DNA from 2 places in the Mesorhizobium sp. M0898 genome. Region 2 is predicted to be linked to the other one. Evidence: riboswitches for the same ligand, from Rfam matches in the RefSeq annotation. Region 2 holds a riboswitch; the other holds the start of a gene.
The links. Region 2 has a riboswitch for thiamine pyrophosphate ahead of thiC (phosphomethylpyrimidine synthase ThiC). Riboswitches for the same ligand answer to the same signal wherever they lie in the genome.
Positions count from the first base shown of each region.

Region 1 (7,898 bases), on a different contig from region 2:
CACGGTCAGATCGCCAAAGGTCTTCTCGATGTTCCTGGCTTCGATCACCAGCTTGCCGGATTCGGCGGCGTCGCTGGCTGTCATCGTCGCCGCACCCTCGGCGCCGCGATGACCACGAAAGCGCTGGCGCATGGTCTGCAACTCACCGAGCCGGCGCATGTTGCGCTTGCGCCGCGCTGTCACGCCATAGCGCAGCCAGTGCTCCTCGCGCACGATCTGGCGACCGAGCTTGTGCTGCTCGCGCTCTTCCTCCTCCAGCACCGTGTCGCGCCATTCCTCGAAATAGCCAAAGCCCTTGTCGAGACGGCGGGTCTGGCCGCGGTCGAGCCAGATTGTGGCGCGTGACACGCGCTCGAGAAAACGGCGGTCATGCGAGATGACGACCAGTGCCGAGGAGGTGCGGGCAAGCTCCTCCTCCAGCCATTCGATGACCGAAAGGTCAAGATGATTGGTCGGCTCATCGAGGAGGAGAATGTCGGGCTCCGGCGCCATGACGCGGGCGAGGGCGGCGCGCCGCGCCTCGCCGCCGGAGAGGTCGTTCGGCCGTTCCTCGCCGGTCAGGCCGAGATGCTCCATCAGATAGGTGGCGCGGTAGGGATCGTCGGCCGGCCCGAGCCCCGCCTCGACATAGGCGCGGACAGTCGCAAAGCCGTCCATGTCGGGCATTTGCGGCAAGTAGCGCACGGTCGCCGAAGGCTGGCGGAAGACTTCGCCGTCCTGCGGTTCAATCAGCCCGGCGGCGATCTTGAGGAGCGTCGACTTGCCAGAGCCGTTGCGGCCAACCAGGGCGATCTTGTCGCCAGCAGAGGCCGTCAGGGCGGCACCGTCGAGCAGCGGCGTGCCGCCAAAGGTCAGCTTTATCCCGTCGAGATTGAGAAGCGGCGGCGCCATGTCAGCTTTCTGGGCTCAGCTTTCCGGAAGAGGGTAGGGATGCGCGAGCAGCAGCGCGCGGCCGCTGGCCAGCGCGATTTCGAGCCGGCCATTGACCTCGTTGGAAATGGTCAGCGACGAGCCGAACGCAACCTCGACATGGTCGAGCGGCCATTTGGCGCCGGTGACGCTCAGGCCGGCGAGATCGGAGAAGCCGAGCACCGAAAACAGCGTGCCGTCGGCATAGTCGAAGCCAGTCTTTCCCGGCAGCAAGGGAATGCCTTCCTGTACGCCACTGGTCAAAAGCACTTTCGTCCCGCCTTCCGCCAGCCGGACGCTCAGCGCCAGATGCAGGAAGATGTGGTCGGTACGTTTGCCGCCGAAGGCGCCTGCGAGCACAAGGCTGGTCGCACCGCGTTCGAGCGCGGCGGCGATAGCGAGTTCACCGTCGGTCTTGTCTTTTTCGGCAGGAAACACCTGCCGTGGCACGGCGGCCAGATCCTCCGGCAACTCGGCAGGCACGGAATCGAAATCGCCGACCCAGAGTTCCGGCCTCAGGCCCAGCATACGGGCATGGCCGATGCCGGCGTCGGCGGCGATGACGCGCGAGCCTTCGACCTGGCGGTCGAGCAGCGGTGTGCGGATGAGATCGCCGCCAAGCAGGATGGTGAATGTGCTCATATCTCGTGGCCCTTACCAGCCCTGCCCCGGAAACGGAAGATGAAACGGCAGACGAAACGGAAGGCTGGGCTTTGGATGCCCGGCAAACTTCCGCTTGCGCAGCACTTCGGCCGGGCCTATGTGTCGCAACGCTCTAACGGGGTGCCGGACGCGATTTTCGCGGACCGGCTGAGAGGCAAGACTGCCAACCCGCTGAACCTGATCCGGTTTGTACCGGCGGAGGGATTAGACGTTTCGGACAGCCCGACGCCTCAATTCCTTTCAACGCGAACGAAGGAGGCGCCGATGCGCAGTTTTTTCCACTCTCTTGTCTCAATTGTCCTGCTTGCGGCATCCGCGGTCGCCCTGCCGGGGCAGGCATCGGCACAGGATAGACTGACGGTCTATACCTATGAAAGCTTCACCGCCGATTGGGGTCCGGGACCGGCGGTGAAGAAGGCCTTCGAGGTCGAATGCAGCTGCGTCGTCGAATTCGTCTCGGTCGCCGACGGCGTGGCGCTGCTCAACCGTGTGAAGCTGGAAGGCGCCGCGACCAAGGCCGATATCGTACTTGGCCTCGATACCAACTTAACCGCCGACGCCAAGGCAACCGGCCTGTTTTCGCCGCACGGCGCCGTCTCGGGCGTCAATGTACCGGGCGGCTGGAGCGACGATATTTTCGTGCCGTTCGACTATGGCTATTTCGCCGTCGTCTACGACACCGAAAAACTGAAGAGCCCGCCGAAGAGCCTCAGGGAATTGGTCGAGGGCGATGCCGGAGAGAAGATCGTCATCCAGGATCCGCGCACCTCGACGCCGGGCCTTGGCCTGCTGCTGTGGGTCAAGTCGGTCTATGGCGACAAGGCGCCGGAAGCCTGGGCCAAACTCAAGGCGAAGGTGCTGACGGTAACGCCGGGCTGGAGCGAGGCCTACGGCCTGTTCACCAAGGGCGAGGCGCCGATGGTGCTGTCCTACACGACCTCGCCGGCCTACCACATGGTCGCCGAAAACACCGAGCGCTACCAGGCGGCGTCCTTCGAGGAGGGCGAATATCTGCAGATCGAGGTTGCGGGGATCACCACCAAGGGCGCGAAGAACCCGCTGGCGGAAAAGTTCATTGCCTTCATGACCGGACCGAAATTCCAGGATGTCATTCCCGAAACCAACTGGATGTTCCCGGCCGGCAAAACCGACAAGCCGCTCAACCCGGCGTTCGACAAGCTGGTCAAGCCGACCAAGACCTTGCTGTTCAGCCCGGAAGACGTCGCGGCCAACCGCAAGGCCTGGGTCGATGAGTGGCTTGCGGCGATGAGCAGGTAGGGCTCAAGCCTCGTCGGATGTTTGCGCCAAGCCACCCCCCTCCGGCCTGCCGGCCATCTCCCCCTCAAGGGCACGGCTATCGCAGATGGAACGCCGAGGCTTTCGCTCTACGACGTACCCCCACCCCTAACCCCTCCCCACAAGGGGGAGGGAGACTTCCGTTGGCACTGACCTCGGCAAATTGTCTGCCTTTCGGCGCCAAAAGGGGAAGTAAGGGCATGCGGCAGCGTTCCCTCCCCCTTGTGGGGAGGGTTAGGGTGGGGGTCCAACTTCGTAAGAATCCAAATGCGATAGCCCTGCCCTCAAGGGGGAGATCGGCAGCTTTGTCGCCTCTCCTCGTCCTGCCACTTGTGAGATTGGCGAAGGCGGCTGAGTGCGCAATCTCCCCCCTTGAGGGGGAGATGGCCGGCAGGCCAGAGAGGGGTGGGCTCGGCCTTTGCCAGGTATTTCCTTCGATCTACGCCTGTCGTAGTGTCGGGTAGCGCGACATGCCTACGCGTCATCCGGCCGATCCCCGCGTCACTGCCGGCATCGTCGCGCTCGCCGCCATCGCGCTGCTGATCGGCGGTGCATTCGCCGGGCTCGTCGTCGAAGCCACACGCGACCTGTCCGGCGCCGCCTCCGCTTTCGATTCCTATCTCTTGCGCGTCGTCCGTTTCACGCTCTGGCAGGCTCTGCTGTCGACCCTGCTCTCCGTCGCACCGGCGCTGTTCGTCGCGCGCGCCCTGTCGCGGCATCCGCGTTTTTTCGGGCGAGGCTTCATCCTCCAGCTTTTCGCCGTGCCGCTGGCGCTGCCGGCCATTGTTGCCGCACTCGGTGTCTTGGCGCTCTATGGCCGCGCCGGCTATTTTGCCGGCACGCTCGGCGCGCTAGGCGGCCAGAGCTGGCCCGGCATCTATGGCCTGTCGGGCATACTCGTCGCCCATGTCTTCTTCAACCTGCCGCTGGCGGCGCGGCTGTTCCTGGAGGCGTTGCAGACCGTGCCGGCTAACCAATGGCGGCTGGCGAGCCAGCTTGGCATGGGTGCTGCGCCGGCCTTCCGGCTGATCGAATGGCCGCCGCTGCGTGCGGCCTTGCCGGGCGTTGCCGGGCTCGTTTTCATGCTGTGCATCACCTCCTTCACCATCGTGCTTACGCTCGGCGGCGGGCCGCGCGCGACGACGCTCGAGGTTGCCATCTACCAGGCGCTGCGTTTCGACTTCGACCCGGCGCGGGCGGTGACGCTGACCCTGCTGCAGATTGCCCTGACCTTCGTCGTCGTGCTGGCCTTGACGCGGCTTGGCGCCAATATGACCGGCGACGCCAATCTGCCGGTGGCGCCGCGCCGGTATTTTTCAGCCGGTGCGGCCGAGACCGTGCTGAACGCATTGGCGATCGGGCTCGCACTGCTATTTGTCGCCGGGCCGATGGCGGCCACGCTGGCGGCCGGGCTTGGCGCCGATCTCGGCCGCCTGGCCGGCGAGAGCGCGGTGCGGCAAGCGACGGCGACCAGTGCCGTGCTCTCCCTCCTGTCGGCGCTGCTCTCTGTGGCGTTGTCGCTGTCGCTGGTGATGGCGCGCCGGGCGCTGGCGCTCACCCGGCGGAGCGGCAGGAGGACGCTGCTCGAACACCTGGCCGACACCGGTGCGGGGTTCGTCCTGGTGGTGCCGCCCATCGTCATCGGTGCCGGCTGGTTCTTGCTCCTGCGCACCGTCGGCGATGTCTTTGCGATCGCCCCTGTCATGGTCGTTGCGGTCAATGCAGTGATGGCGATGCCGTTCGCCATCCGCGCCATCCGCCCTGCCTATGACGCGGCGAGCGAACGCCACGAACGGCTCTGCGCACAGCTTGGCATCTCGGGCTGGAACCGGTTGCGGCTGGTCGACTGGCCGTCGCTGCGGCGGCCGCTCGCCACCGGCTTCGCGTTCGCCATGGCGCTGTCGCTCGGCGATCTCGGCGTCATTGCGCTGTTCGGCAGCGATTCCGTGCAGACCTTGCCCTATCTGCTGCTGGCGCGCATGGGCAGTTACCGCACCGAGGATGCCGCCGGCCTGGCGCTGCTGCTCGGCCTTGTCTGCCTGGCGCTGGTGTTGGCCGCGGACTGGCTGGGAAGGAGGGAGAAATCATGATGCCGATCAGCCCGGAACGGTCCATTTCGGTGGAAAAAGGCGCGGCCGTGCGGCTCGATAATGTCTCGTTCAGCTATGGTGAAACGCCGCTTATATTCGATGTCGATTTCCCGGTGTCGGAAATCACCGCCATCATGGGGCCGAGCGGTTCGGGAAAGTCGACGCTGCTCAATCTGGTGGCCGGGTTCGAGACGCCGCGGTCGGGCCGCGTGCTGATCGGCGGCGCCGACGTCAGCACTGCGCCGCCATCAGCGCGGCCGGTATCGATGGTGTTCCAGGAAAACAACCTGTTTGCCCATCTGTCCCTCGAGCAGAATGTCGGGCTCGGCCGCTCGCCTTCGCTCAGGCTGAGCGAGGCTGACCGCGCCGCAATCGCCGCAGCGCTGAAGCGCGTCGGTCTTGCCGGCAAGGAAAGCCGGCTGCCGCGCGAACTCTCCGGCGGCGAGCGGCAGCGCGTCGCGCTCGCCCGGGTCCTGGTGCGCGACCGGCCGGTGCTGTTGCTCGACGAGCCGTTCGCTTCGCTCGGACCGGCACTGCGCGACGACATGCTCGACCTGGTGGCCGACGTCCATTCGGAGCAGCGCATGACGGTGCTATTCGTCACGCACCAGCCGGACGATGCGCGCCGTATCGGCCAAAACATGGTTTTCCTGGATGGTGGCACGGTTGCCGCGACGGGCACCGCGGCCGATTTTTTCGTCGGGTCTGGACCGGAGGCATTCCGACGCTATATCGGCTCGGGTCCGTTTGCGGCTGGATCACGAGATGTTGCCCGGAAGCGGACATAATTTATGGTCAAACCGGCGGAAGGCGAAGCGGCGCTTGCTTGCCATGGTCGAGGTAGTGTGGCTAGGTCCGCCAGGAGCTGGTCCGGCTTAGACCGTGATTTGCCCTTGCTGCCTCGTATCTGTCGGACGCACGAAGGACGCCATAGCACTTGACTTTGCGCGTGATGCTTTTCGGAAATCGCGCCCGATTTTCGCGGTCACGTGCCAGGACTTGAAAGGAAGCCGATCTGCCGACCGGCATCGACAATCGGAGGGTGAAACCGCTGGCGCGCTTTCTGGCGCTGGCCGGTCTTGCCGTGGCGCTGGCAAGCTGCCAGATGTTCACGCCTCCCGACGTGCAGGAATCGGGCTTCCAGCCCTCCGACAAGCCGATCACGGTCGACAATGTCGCCGCCAACAGCAAGCTCGCCCAACTGGCGAAGGCGCAGCACCCGCGCATCCTCGCCACCTATGGCGGCGAGTATTCCGACCCCAAGCTCGAGCGCATGGTGGCCAAGGTCGTCGGCAGACTGACCGTGGTGTCGGCCAACCCGACCCAGACCTACCGCATCACCATCCTCAACTCGCCCAACGTCAATGCCTTCGCGCTGCCGGGCGGTTATCTCTACATCACCCGCGGGCTGCTGGCGCTGGCCAACGATTCCGCCGAGCTGGCCGCCGTCATTGCGCATGAGATGGGCCACGTTACAGCCAACCACGGCCTGCAGCGCCAGCAGCTGGAAGCCGAGGAGGGGTTGGCGACCAAGGTTGTTTCGGATGTGCTCGGCGACAACCCGACGGCCAAGGCGGCGCTGATCCGCGGCAAGCTGAGGCTGGCCCAGTTCTCGCGCAATCAGGAGCTGGAGGCGGACGCCATCGGCATCAAGTCGATCGGCGAAGCCGGTTTCGACCCCTACGCCGCCGGCCGCTTCCTGCAGTCGATGTCGGCCTATACCGATTTCCGCTCGATCAGCGGCGCCACCGACGCCAGCCTCGACTTCCTGGCGACGCACCCCAACACGCCGCAGCGTATCGATCTCGCGCAGCGCCACGCCCGCCAGTTCGGCGCGCCCGGTGTCGGGTCGCGCGACCGCGATTCATTCCTTGCCGGCGTGGACGGGCTGCTTTACGGCGACACGCCGGAGGAAGGCTATGTGCGCGGCGAAACCTTCCTGCATCCTGGCCTCGGCGTGTCGTTCTCGGTGCCCAACGGCTTCATCATCGACAATTCGGCGGCGGCGGTGACGGCCACAGGCCCGGGCGACATGGCGATCCGCTTCGACGGCGTTTCGATCGACAAGAACCGCTCGCTGACCGACTACATCCGCAGCGGTTGGGTTGCCGGCCTCGACGACAGCAGCGTGCGCCAGGAGACGATCAACGGCAACGAAGCGGCAACCGCGCATGCCGGCGCCGATGGCTGGCAATTCGACATTGCGGTGATCCGCGCCGGCGGCCAGGTCTACCGCTTGCTGACTGCTGCGCCGTCGGCCAGCACCTCGCTGAGCACGGTGGCGCGCTCGGTCAGCGGCTCGTTCCGCATCCTGAGTGCTGCCGAGAAGGCAGCACTGAAGCCACTGCGTATCCGCATCGTCACGGTGCAGCCCGGCCAGACGATGGGCTCCCTGGCCGCACAGATGGTCGGCGTCGACCGCAAGCTGGATTTGTTCAGGGTGCTCAACGCGCTGTCGCCGGGTGCCGCGGTTTCGGCCGGCGACAAGGTGAAGATCGTCACCGACAAATAGCAGGCGACGCGATTCAGGCTGCGAGAAATTCCGGATTCTGCTTTACCAGCGCCGCCTTGAGCTTTTCCATGGCGCGCGCCTCGATCTGCCGGACACGTTCCTTGGAGATGCCGAGCGTCTCGCCGAGCGCTTCGAGCGTCGCGCCCTCGTCGCTCAGCCGGCGTTCCTCGATAATCCTGAGCTCGCGCGCATTGAGAGCGCCGAGTGCCGTCTTCAGCCACACCGAGCGGCGTTCGACGTCGATCGTATCGCCGACGACCTCATCGGGCAGCGGGTCATCCGAAACCAGGAACTCCATCCGCTCGGTTGCGCCCGCATCGTCGGCTAGCGGCGTGTTGAGCGAGCTGTCCGGCGCCGAAAGGCGGGAATCCATCATCGCCACATCGGCCTCCGATACCCCGAGAGCCGCCGACACTTCGCGGTAGAGC
Region 1 is NZ_JAMYOE010000002.1:355,223-363,120, forward strand. Features, by position in the region: gene NKH90_RS04780 (ABC-F family ATP-binding cassette domain-containing protein) at 1-891, opposite strand, end outside; gene NKH90_RS04785 (thiamine diphosphokinase) at 907-1,551, opposite strand; TPP riboswitch at 1,679-1,793, shown strand; gene thiB (thiamine ABC transporter substrate binding subunit) at 1,837-2,850, shown strand; gene thiP (thiamine/thiamine pyrophosphate ABC transporter permease) at 3,339-4,958, shown strand; gene thiQ (thiamine ABC transporter ATP-binding protein) at 4,955-5,746, shown strand; gene NKH90_RS04805 (M48 family metalloprotease) at 6,001-7,470, shown strand; gene NKH90_RS04810 (RNA polymerase factor sigma-32) at 7,484-7,898, opposite strand, start outside.
Region 1: linked by a shared signal. The riboswitch ahead of thiB (thiamine ABC transporter substrate binding subunit) and the one ahead of thiC (phosphomethylpyrimidine synthase ThiC) in region 2 are both predicted to bind thiamine pyrophosphate.

Region 2 (7,898 bases):
CGCATCCCCCAGTGCCCCGCCGACAAGCGCCCCCATGGCCCGATCAATCATATTCCCGGTGTTGTCGTCCGGCATCACTCAGAACCTCATATGCAGCGCAAAATGCGCCGGGTTGAGCAGGCTGGTCACATATTCGATCGGCCGGTCATCGGCGGCGCGGGTCAACCGGCGACCGCGAAGGAACGGCGTGCCTTGCGGGCAACCGAGGATTGCAGAGTCCTCGGCGTTGAGCATTTCGATGCCGACCCATTCCTCGCCATGGTCGGGAATGAGGCCCGCGCCGCGCAGCGTCTGGTGCAGCGAGCCTTCGCGCAGGCCGCGCAACGGCACGTCCTCCAGTTCCGGCGACAATGGCAGGCGGCTGCGCTCGATGGAGATGGCGTGGCCGTCGCTGGCATTGGTGCGCACCCGGTCGACAGCGATGAAAAACGGGTTTTCTATACCAAGCAGTGCGGCAAGACCGGGGTCCTCGATCACCTCGAGCCGCAGCGTCCGCGTCTCGGCGTTGGCGCCGGCGTTGGCGAGCGCCCGCGACCAACCGATGGAGTCATCAACGGGCTTGCCATCGAAGGTGACGAAAGAGCCGATGCCGACTTTGGTCGTGATCAGCCCGCGGTTGGACAGTTCCTCGAGGCCTTTGCGGACGGTGTTGCGGCTGACGGAGAAACGCTGGACGAGCTTGTTCTCGCTTTGCAGCCGGTCGCCGAAGCCGAGAACACCGGAGCGGATTTCATGTTCGAGAACGGTGGCGATCTGTTCGGGCTTGCCCGTGCCGGGAGACAGTTGAACCGAGCGCCGCTTCATATGGGTACCTGTTCAGTGAACCTGTATAATCCTGTTCATATCACGGCAGGCTTGTCAACGAGTGCCGCATGGAGCAGTTCGTGATCCCGAGTCCGGTTCAACAGGACGGCATAAGGAGCGTCAGCCTAGCGCCGCCGCAGCCGAGACGCGGGATCGACCGCTCCCGTCGAGGGGCATCGTTTAGCAGGAGCTCGCGACCAAGGTGAATTCCAGGATCGCAGTCGGATGGGGGGAAAGGATGCCACACAACGCACTAGATACGGCGCACGACGGCCGCCTCGCCATCGTTGATCTCGCGGTCGCCGCCTGGCGAGGCCGTCAAACTACTCCTGTCGAGTGAGGTGAATTACGAGGGTAAATTGCCAGCCCGGACCCGCGAGAGGCAGGCGTGTCTTTCGAGAGTTGGAAAATCTTACAAATTTCGTCGGTCTGCTGCATTCTTCTTAAACATGGCCAAGACAAGCCGCTTGCCTTCGCGCACACTGTCTTCGAGCGGCTTCGCCTTCGCCAGATGCGCCGCAATCGCGCTAGCCAGCATGCAACCCGTCCCGCGCATTGATGCGACAAGACGAGGTGCGTCGAAGCGGATTGGTTCTTGATCGGAACGCAACAGAATATCGGTTGATCGAGGTCCTGATGCGTGGCCCCCTTTGATCAGCAGGCCCGGCACGCCGGCTGCCAGCAATTTCCGTCCCAGTCTCACCGCGTCGCTCTCGTCGGCTGGCGGTTCCGCACCAACAAGGAGCGCCAGCTCCAGGAGATTGGGGGTCACAAGGCAGCAAAGCGGCATCAGGTCGCGCCTCATGGCAGCGATGGCACCTGCTTCCAGAAGCCCCCGGCCGGAGCTCGAGGCCAGCACCGGATCGAGCACTGCCGGCACCTGCGGATTTTCGCGCAGCACGCCGGCAATGGCAACGACGATCTCAGCCGTTGCGAGCATGCCGATCTTAATTGCCGCCACCTTGTTGGCCTGTAGCGCGGCGCACATCTGATCGGCCACAAGATCGGGCTGCGAAGGATGGATTTCCATTACGGCTTCGTGCGTCTGCACCGTCAGCGCTGTGACAGCCAGGCAGGTGCGCACGCCAATGGAAGAGATCGTCTCGATATCACGTGCAATTCCAGCCCCACCGCTGGGGTCTGATCCGCCGACCACGAGCACATGCGGTTCTCGCCTCAGCGCCATGGCTTTGTCTTTTCGATCCATTCTCGCGTGCGCGCTTCGGGATCGGCATTCAACGTGATGTCGGTGACCACCGCCGCGCTGTCCGCACCAGCCTCGAAGACACCGTCGAGCCGGTCGGGGTTGAGGCCGCCGATGGAGACCAATGGGATCGGCGCCACTCGATGCTTCCACTCGCTGATCCGCTCGAGCCCTTGCGGCGCCCATTTCATCTGCTTCAGGATGGTGGGATAGATGGGGCCGAGCGCGATATAGTCGGGCTCGGCAGCGATGGCCGTTTCCAGTTCGAGATGATCGTGCGTGCTGAGCCCGAGCTTCAATCCGGCGTACTTAATCGCCAGCAGGTCGGCCGCAGCCAAATCCTCTTGGCCGAGATGGACGAAGTCGCAGCCTTCCTCAATGGCGAGCCGCCAATAATCGTTGACGATCAGTTGGCAACCATGGACCGCGCAGACGCCGTTCGCGCGGCGGATTTCCGTCCGCAGCGTGGCCTCGTCCCTATCCTTGATGCGCAACTGAACCAGCTTGACGCCAAGTGGCACCAGCCGTTCGATCCAGGCGGCGCTGTCGACGATCAGGTAGAAGGGATCGAACTTCATGAGAAAACCGCCCTGCCGAATGTTGGTGTCGACGGCACCGCGACGTCGCGGGGTTCGAGCATCCCCGAGCTGAAAGCTTCTCGACCGGCGTCGACCGCCTTGCCGAACGCACGCGCCATGCCGACCGGATCGGCCGCCTTGGCGACCGCTGTGTTCAGGAGCACGGCATCAAAGCCGAACTCCATGACTGTTGCCGCGTGCGATGGCCGTCCGAGACCAGCATCCACGATCAGCGGGACATCAGGGAAATGTCCGCGCATCGAGCGCAGCGCCATGATGTTGACCGGCCCGAGGGCGGAACCGATCGGTGCGCACCAGGGCATCAAGACCTTGCAGCCCGCCGCAAGCAGCCGCTCGGCGACGACAAGGTCGTCGGTAGTATACGGGAACACCGCAAAACCGTCCTCGCACAGGATGCGGGCGGCTTCGAGCAGACCGAACACGTCCGGCTGCAGCGTGTCGTGATTGCCGATCACTTCGAGCTTGATCCAGGGCGTGCCGAAGACTTCGCGCGCCATTTGTGCGGTCGTGACCGCTTCCTTGACGGAGTGGCAGCCAGCAGTGTTGGGCAGGATTCTGACCCCAAGCGACCGGATCAACGACCAGAATTTTTCGCCAGCCCTGCCGCCTGCCATTTCACGGCGCAACGAGACGGTCACCACCGAGGTGCCCGATGCCCTGACTGCATCGGCAAGGATGGCCGGCGAAGGATATTGAGCGGTGCCGAGAAGCAGGCGGGAGGGAAGCGTCGTCCCGAGAAGATCGAACATGCTAGCCTCCCTGCATGGGCGAGAGGATTTCGATCCGGTCGCCGTCGTTCAATTGGAATTCCGCCCGGCTGGCTTTGTACACGAGGTCGTTGTTGACGGCGGTCGCAAGCCAATCGCCCTCATAGTCAAGCGCGGCAAGCAGCTCGGCCAGCGTGGTGGCGGCAACCTCATGCACTTTGCCGTTGACCATCAGTTTCATGAGCAAGCTCCACGGGTTTGTCGTGATTGAAGACAATTTCGCCCGCCAGGCGCGCCATGGCGGGGGCGAGAAGAAAGCCATGGCGATAGAGCCCGTTGATCGCGACGGTGTCTCCGCTCATTTCGACGCGCGGCAGATTGTCGGGAAAGGCTGGACGGACGCCGACACCGGTTTCAACGATCTCGGCCTCGCCAAAGGCAGGATGGAGGGCATAGGCGGTACCCAGAAGCTCCATCATGGAGCGCGCCGTGACCGGTCTGGCGGACCGGCTTTCAATCATCGTCGCACCGATCATGAACTGGGCGTCGGCACGCGGTACCGCATAGAGCGGAAAGCGCGGATGCAGCAACCGGACCGGGCGCGACAGCGAGAAGTCTGGCGTGTTTAGGATCAGCATTTCGCCGCGAACGCCGCGAAGCCTGTCATCGGCGGCTGCCATTCCCGTGCAATCGATCTGACGATCGAAACCGGAAACATGCCGGGCGTCGGTGCCGAAGTGGAATTTGACACCCATGGCTGCGAGCTTGTCATGAAGTGCTGCCATCGCCTGGCGCGGATCGAGATGGCCCTCATCGGGAAAGAGCAACCCGCGGCGAAAGCGGCCGGCTAAGTCGGGCTCCAGGAGCGCAATTTCGTCTTCGTCGACACGCCGATGGCCCGACGTGCGGCTGGCGAGGCGGTCGAGCTCGCCGGCATCACGCGGGGCGGCCACGACAAGTGTTCCGCCCCGTGTCACCTGACCCGGCAGCACCGCATCCCACCAGTCGGCAGCGTCACGTCCAAGGTCCAGCACCGGCTGCTCGGCGCTTTCACGCTCGCACCATGGCGCCAGCATGCCGCCGGCGAACCACGACGCATTGCCTCCAAGGCCATGCCGGATCTCGGCGACCGTGACCGTCGCGCCGCGGGCGGCGAGTTCGAAGGCGGCGGTGAGGCCGGCGACGCCGGCCCCCTTTATCAGCACCTTCATGACGGGTTACCTGGCTGAGGCGTGAGCGGTGCGACGGTCTCGTCCGCTGGCACGTAGAGATCGCCGCCCTCGCGGTATTTCGCCGCCATCGCCGCCATGCCCTCTTTCTGTGCCTCGGCGCGGATGTCGTGAGAGATACGCATCGAGCAGAATTTCGGTCCGCACATCGAGCAGAAATGTGCCAGCTTGTGCGCCTCCTTGGGCAAGGTCTGGTCGTGGAAGGACCGTGCGGTTTCGGGGTCGAGCGACAGGTTGAACTGGTCCTCCCAGCGGAACTCGAAGCGCGCGCGGGAAAGGGCGTCATCCCTGACTTTCGCCGCCGGGTGGCCCTTCGCCAGGTCGGCCGCGTGCGCTGCGATCTTGTAGGTGATCACGCCGGTCTTGACGTCATCGCGGTCGGGAAGGCCGAGATGCTCCTTGGGCGTGACGTAGCAGAGCATGGCCGTTCCGAACCAGCCGATCATCGCCGCGCCGATGCCGGAAGTGATGTGGTCGTAGCCCGGCGCGATGTCGGTCGTCAGCGGTCCAAGCGTATAGAACGGCGCCTCGCCACAGACGGCGAGCTGCTTGTCCATGTTCGCCTTGATCTTGTGCATCGGCACGTGGCCGGGCCCCTCGATCATCACCTGGCAATCTTTCGCCCAGGCGATCTGCGTCAGCTCGCCGAGCGTTTCCAGCTCGGCGAATTGCGCCGCGTCGTTGGCATCGGCGATCGAGCCGGGACGAAGGCCGTCGCCGAGCGAGAAGGAGACGTCATAAGCGCGGCAGATGTCGCAGATCTCCGCAAAGTGCTCGTAGAGGAAGCTTTCCCGGTGATGGTGCAGGCACCATTTTGCCATGATCGAGCCACCGCGCGAGACGATACCCGTGACCCGGTCAACGGTCAGCGGGATGTAATGCAGCCGCACGCCGGCGTGGATGGTGAAATAGTCAACGCCTTGCTCGGCCTGCTCGATCAACGTGTCGCGGTAGACCTCCCAGGTCAGGTCCTCGGCGATGCCACCAACCTTTTCGAGCGCCTGGTAGAGCGGCACCGTGCCGATCGGCACCGGCGAGTTGCGCACGATCCATTCGCGGATGTTGTGGATGTTGCGGCCGGTCGACAGGTCCATCACCGTATCGGCGCCCCAGCGGATCGCCCACACCATCTTTTCGACCTCTTCAGCCATCGACGATGTGACGGCGGAGTTACCGATATTGGCGTTGATCTTGACCAGGAAATTGCGGCCGATGATCATCGGTTCGCTCTCGGGATGATTGATGTTGGCGGGAATGATCGCGCGTCCGCGCGCCACCTCGTGGCGGACGAATTCAGGCGTGACGAAGTCGGGGATCGCCGCGCCAAAGGCCTCGCCGTCGCGCTCAAGCTTGCCGTGCAGGATCTCGCGACCAAGGTTCTCGCGGATGGCGACGAACTCCATTTCGGGCGTGATGATGCCAGCGCGCGCATAGGCAAGCTGTGTCACCGCCTTGCCGGTCTGGGCCCGGAGTGGCCGGTTGCGGACTGGAAATTCCGGTGTTAGGCGCTCGCCTGCCGCAAACCCATTGTCTTCTGGCCGGACGTGGCGGCCGTCATAGGCTTCGACATCGCCGCGCGCGGTGACCCATTCATGGCGAAGCCGTGCAAGGCCGTTTTCGATGCTGGTTTCGACAGTCGGGTCGGTATAGGGGCCGGACGGATCGTAAGCGGTCACCGGCGGCTCGCCTGCCGTCGGATGGACGGAGATTTCGCGCATCGGCACCCTGAGCTGCGGGTGGATGGTACCGGATTTGTGGATTTTGCGTGAGGCAGGCAGCGGTCCCGTCGAGACGGCGGGGGTGAGGGCATTCATCTTGAGGCTCCTTTGCTCGTTGCATTGGAGACCCAGTTCTGTGCCGGAAGGATGAAAAGACGCTTCTGTCGACCTGCCGAAACAGGACCTCGGGCGTAAACTCCCGCAAAGCGCTTGCACCGTCCCTACGCCAGTATGAACTGGATCAGGTTCAACGGGTCACTGCGCCGCGAAAGCCAGCAGTATCTCAGCCCCTTGCCGGGACTCCCCTGGTGAATGCGTGAGGTTGGACGGGACCGCTCCGGTTTGTCAAGCGCGTTCTGGCCGCGGCTGATCGGCGGCCGGTCAGACCGTGCGGAAAAAATCGTGCATGTCTCGGCGACAAGTCAAGCGTCGGAGATGAAGGCAGGGACAAGGGAATCGCAAACCGTCGGACTAAAATCGATCCTGATGATCACACCTTCAATGGGCACCAAAGGTTTGCGCGTAGATCGCCTCGATTCTTCCTGCCTCGTCACTGGTCAGCGCGGCGAATTCCTTCTCGCGCGCGCGGTTCGATAGATGGCCATCATTCTGGTGAAGAAAACGGAAGAGCAGATCGGTCAACCGCTCGGGCATGTCGATAAAGGCGTCCACCTGCTGCCGGAACTGATCGTAGCGCTGCAGAAATGCGGTTTCCTCGGGAAGGTCCCGTTCGATCGTCCGCTGAACGCAAGCATAGAGGAATTCGGCGTGCGGGGTTGCATCGAAGAACCGGTAGAAATCACCGGTGTCATTCAGCACCCGGACGTTGAATTGCGGCGTCGGTTCCCATTCCACCAACGGCAGAAGGCGCTGCGAATAGCTCTCGAGCACGCCCCTGTACTCGTTGATCTGGTCCAGGATCGCGGCCGAGACGGGAAAGACCACTCCCGGCGGATTGAAGCCGCGCATGGCAAGGACGTGGTGGATTAGGTAGCGGTGAATGCGGCCGTTTCCGTCCTCGAACGGGTGAATATAGACAAAGCCGAAGGCGAGGATTGCGGCGGCTACGACTGCATCAAGCTTTTGCGCGGGGCCCTGATCGAACGCCGCCATTCCATCGATTAGCCGCGGCAGGTCCTCGGGCCGAGCGCTGATGTGATCGGGCAAGGGCGTACCGTTGTCTCGATCATGCTCACCGACGAAACCTCCTTCTTTTCGGAAGCCAAGTCTTACGAAACGAGCGTCACCAAGTACAATTCTTTGCAGACGCAGCAGCTCATCGCGATCGATCGGCCAGCGGCCGGCTTCGCCGATGGCGCGGCCCCAGCGCTGGATGCGATCTTGCGGCGGGTGCTCGCCCTCGATCGCATAGCTTGATCGCGAGTCTTTGAGCAAAAGAAAGGCGGCGGTCCGAGCAAGGAGGTCGCGCGGCACGTCCGCTACGATTGCCTCCGCGCGCCGCGGTAGTTCAAGGCCGATGAATTTTTCGAGAATCTTGGTGCGGAACACCAGAGGGCAGAACTCACGCGTGCCGGGGAGATTGTCCCTTACGCGATAGCGCGAAGCGGTCTTGTCGGGTCCGGGCCACTGCAGCTCGGGATCGACAACCGGAATGTATCGTCCGGCCTCCGCGTCCG
Region 2 is NZ_JAMYOE010000010.1:18,664-26,561, reverse strand. Features, by position in the region: gene NKH90_RS13785 (ADP-ribosylglycohydrolase family protein) at 1-75, opposite strand, end outside; gene NKH90_RS13780 (GntR family transcriptional regulator) at 79-804, opposite strand; gene NKH90_RS13775 (hydroxymethylpyrimidine/phosphomethylpyrimidine kinase) at 1,217-1,990, opposite strand; gene NKH90_RS13770 (thiamine phosphate synthase) at 1,981-2,586, opposite strand; gene NKH90_RS13765 (thiazole synthase) at 2,583-3,356, opposite strand; gene thiS (sulfur carrier protein ThiS) at 3,358-3,555, opposite strand; gene thiO (glycine oxidase ThiO) at 3,524-4,525, opposite strand; gene thiC (phosphomethylpyrimidine synthase ThiC) at 4,522-6,357, opposite strand; TPP riboswitch at 6,462-6,578, opposite strand; gene NKH90_RS13745 (Fic family protein) at 6,760-7,898, opposite strand, start outside.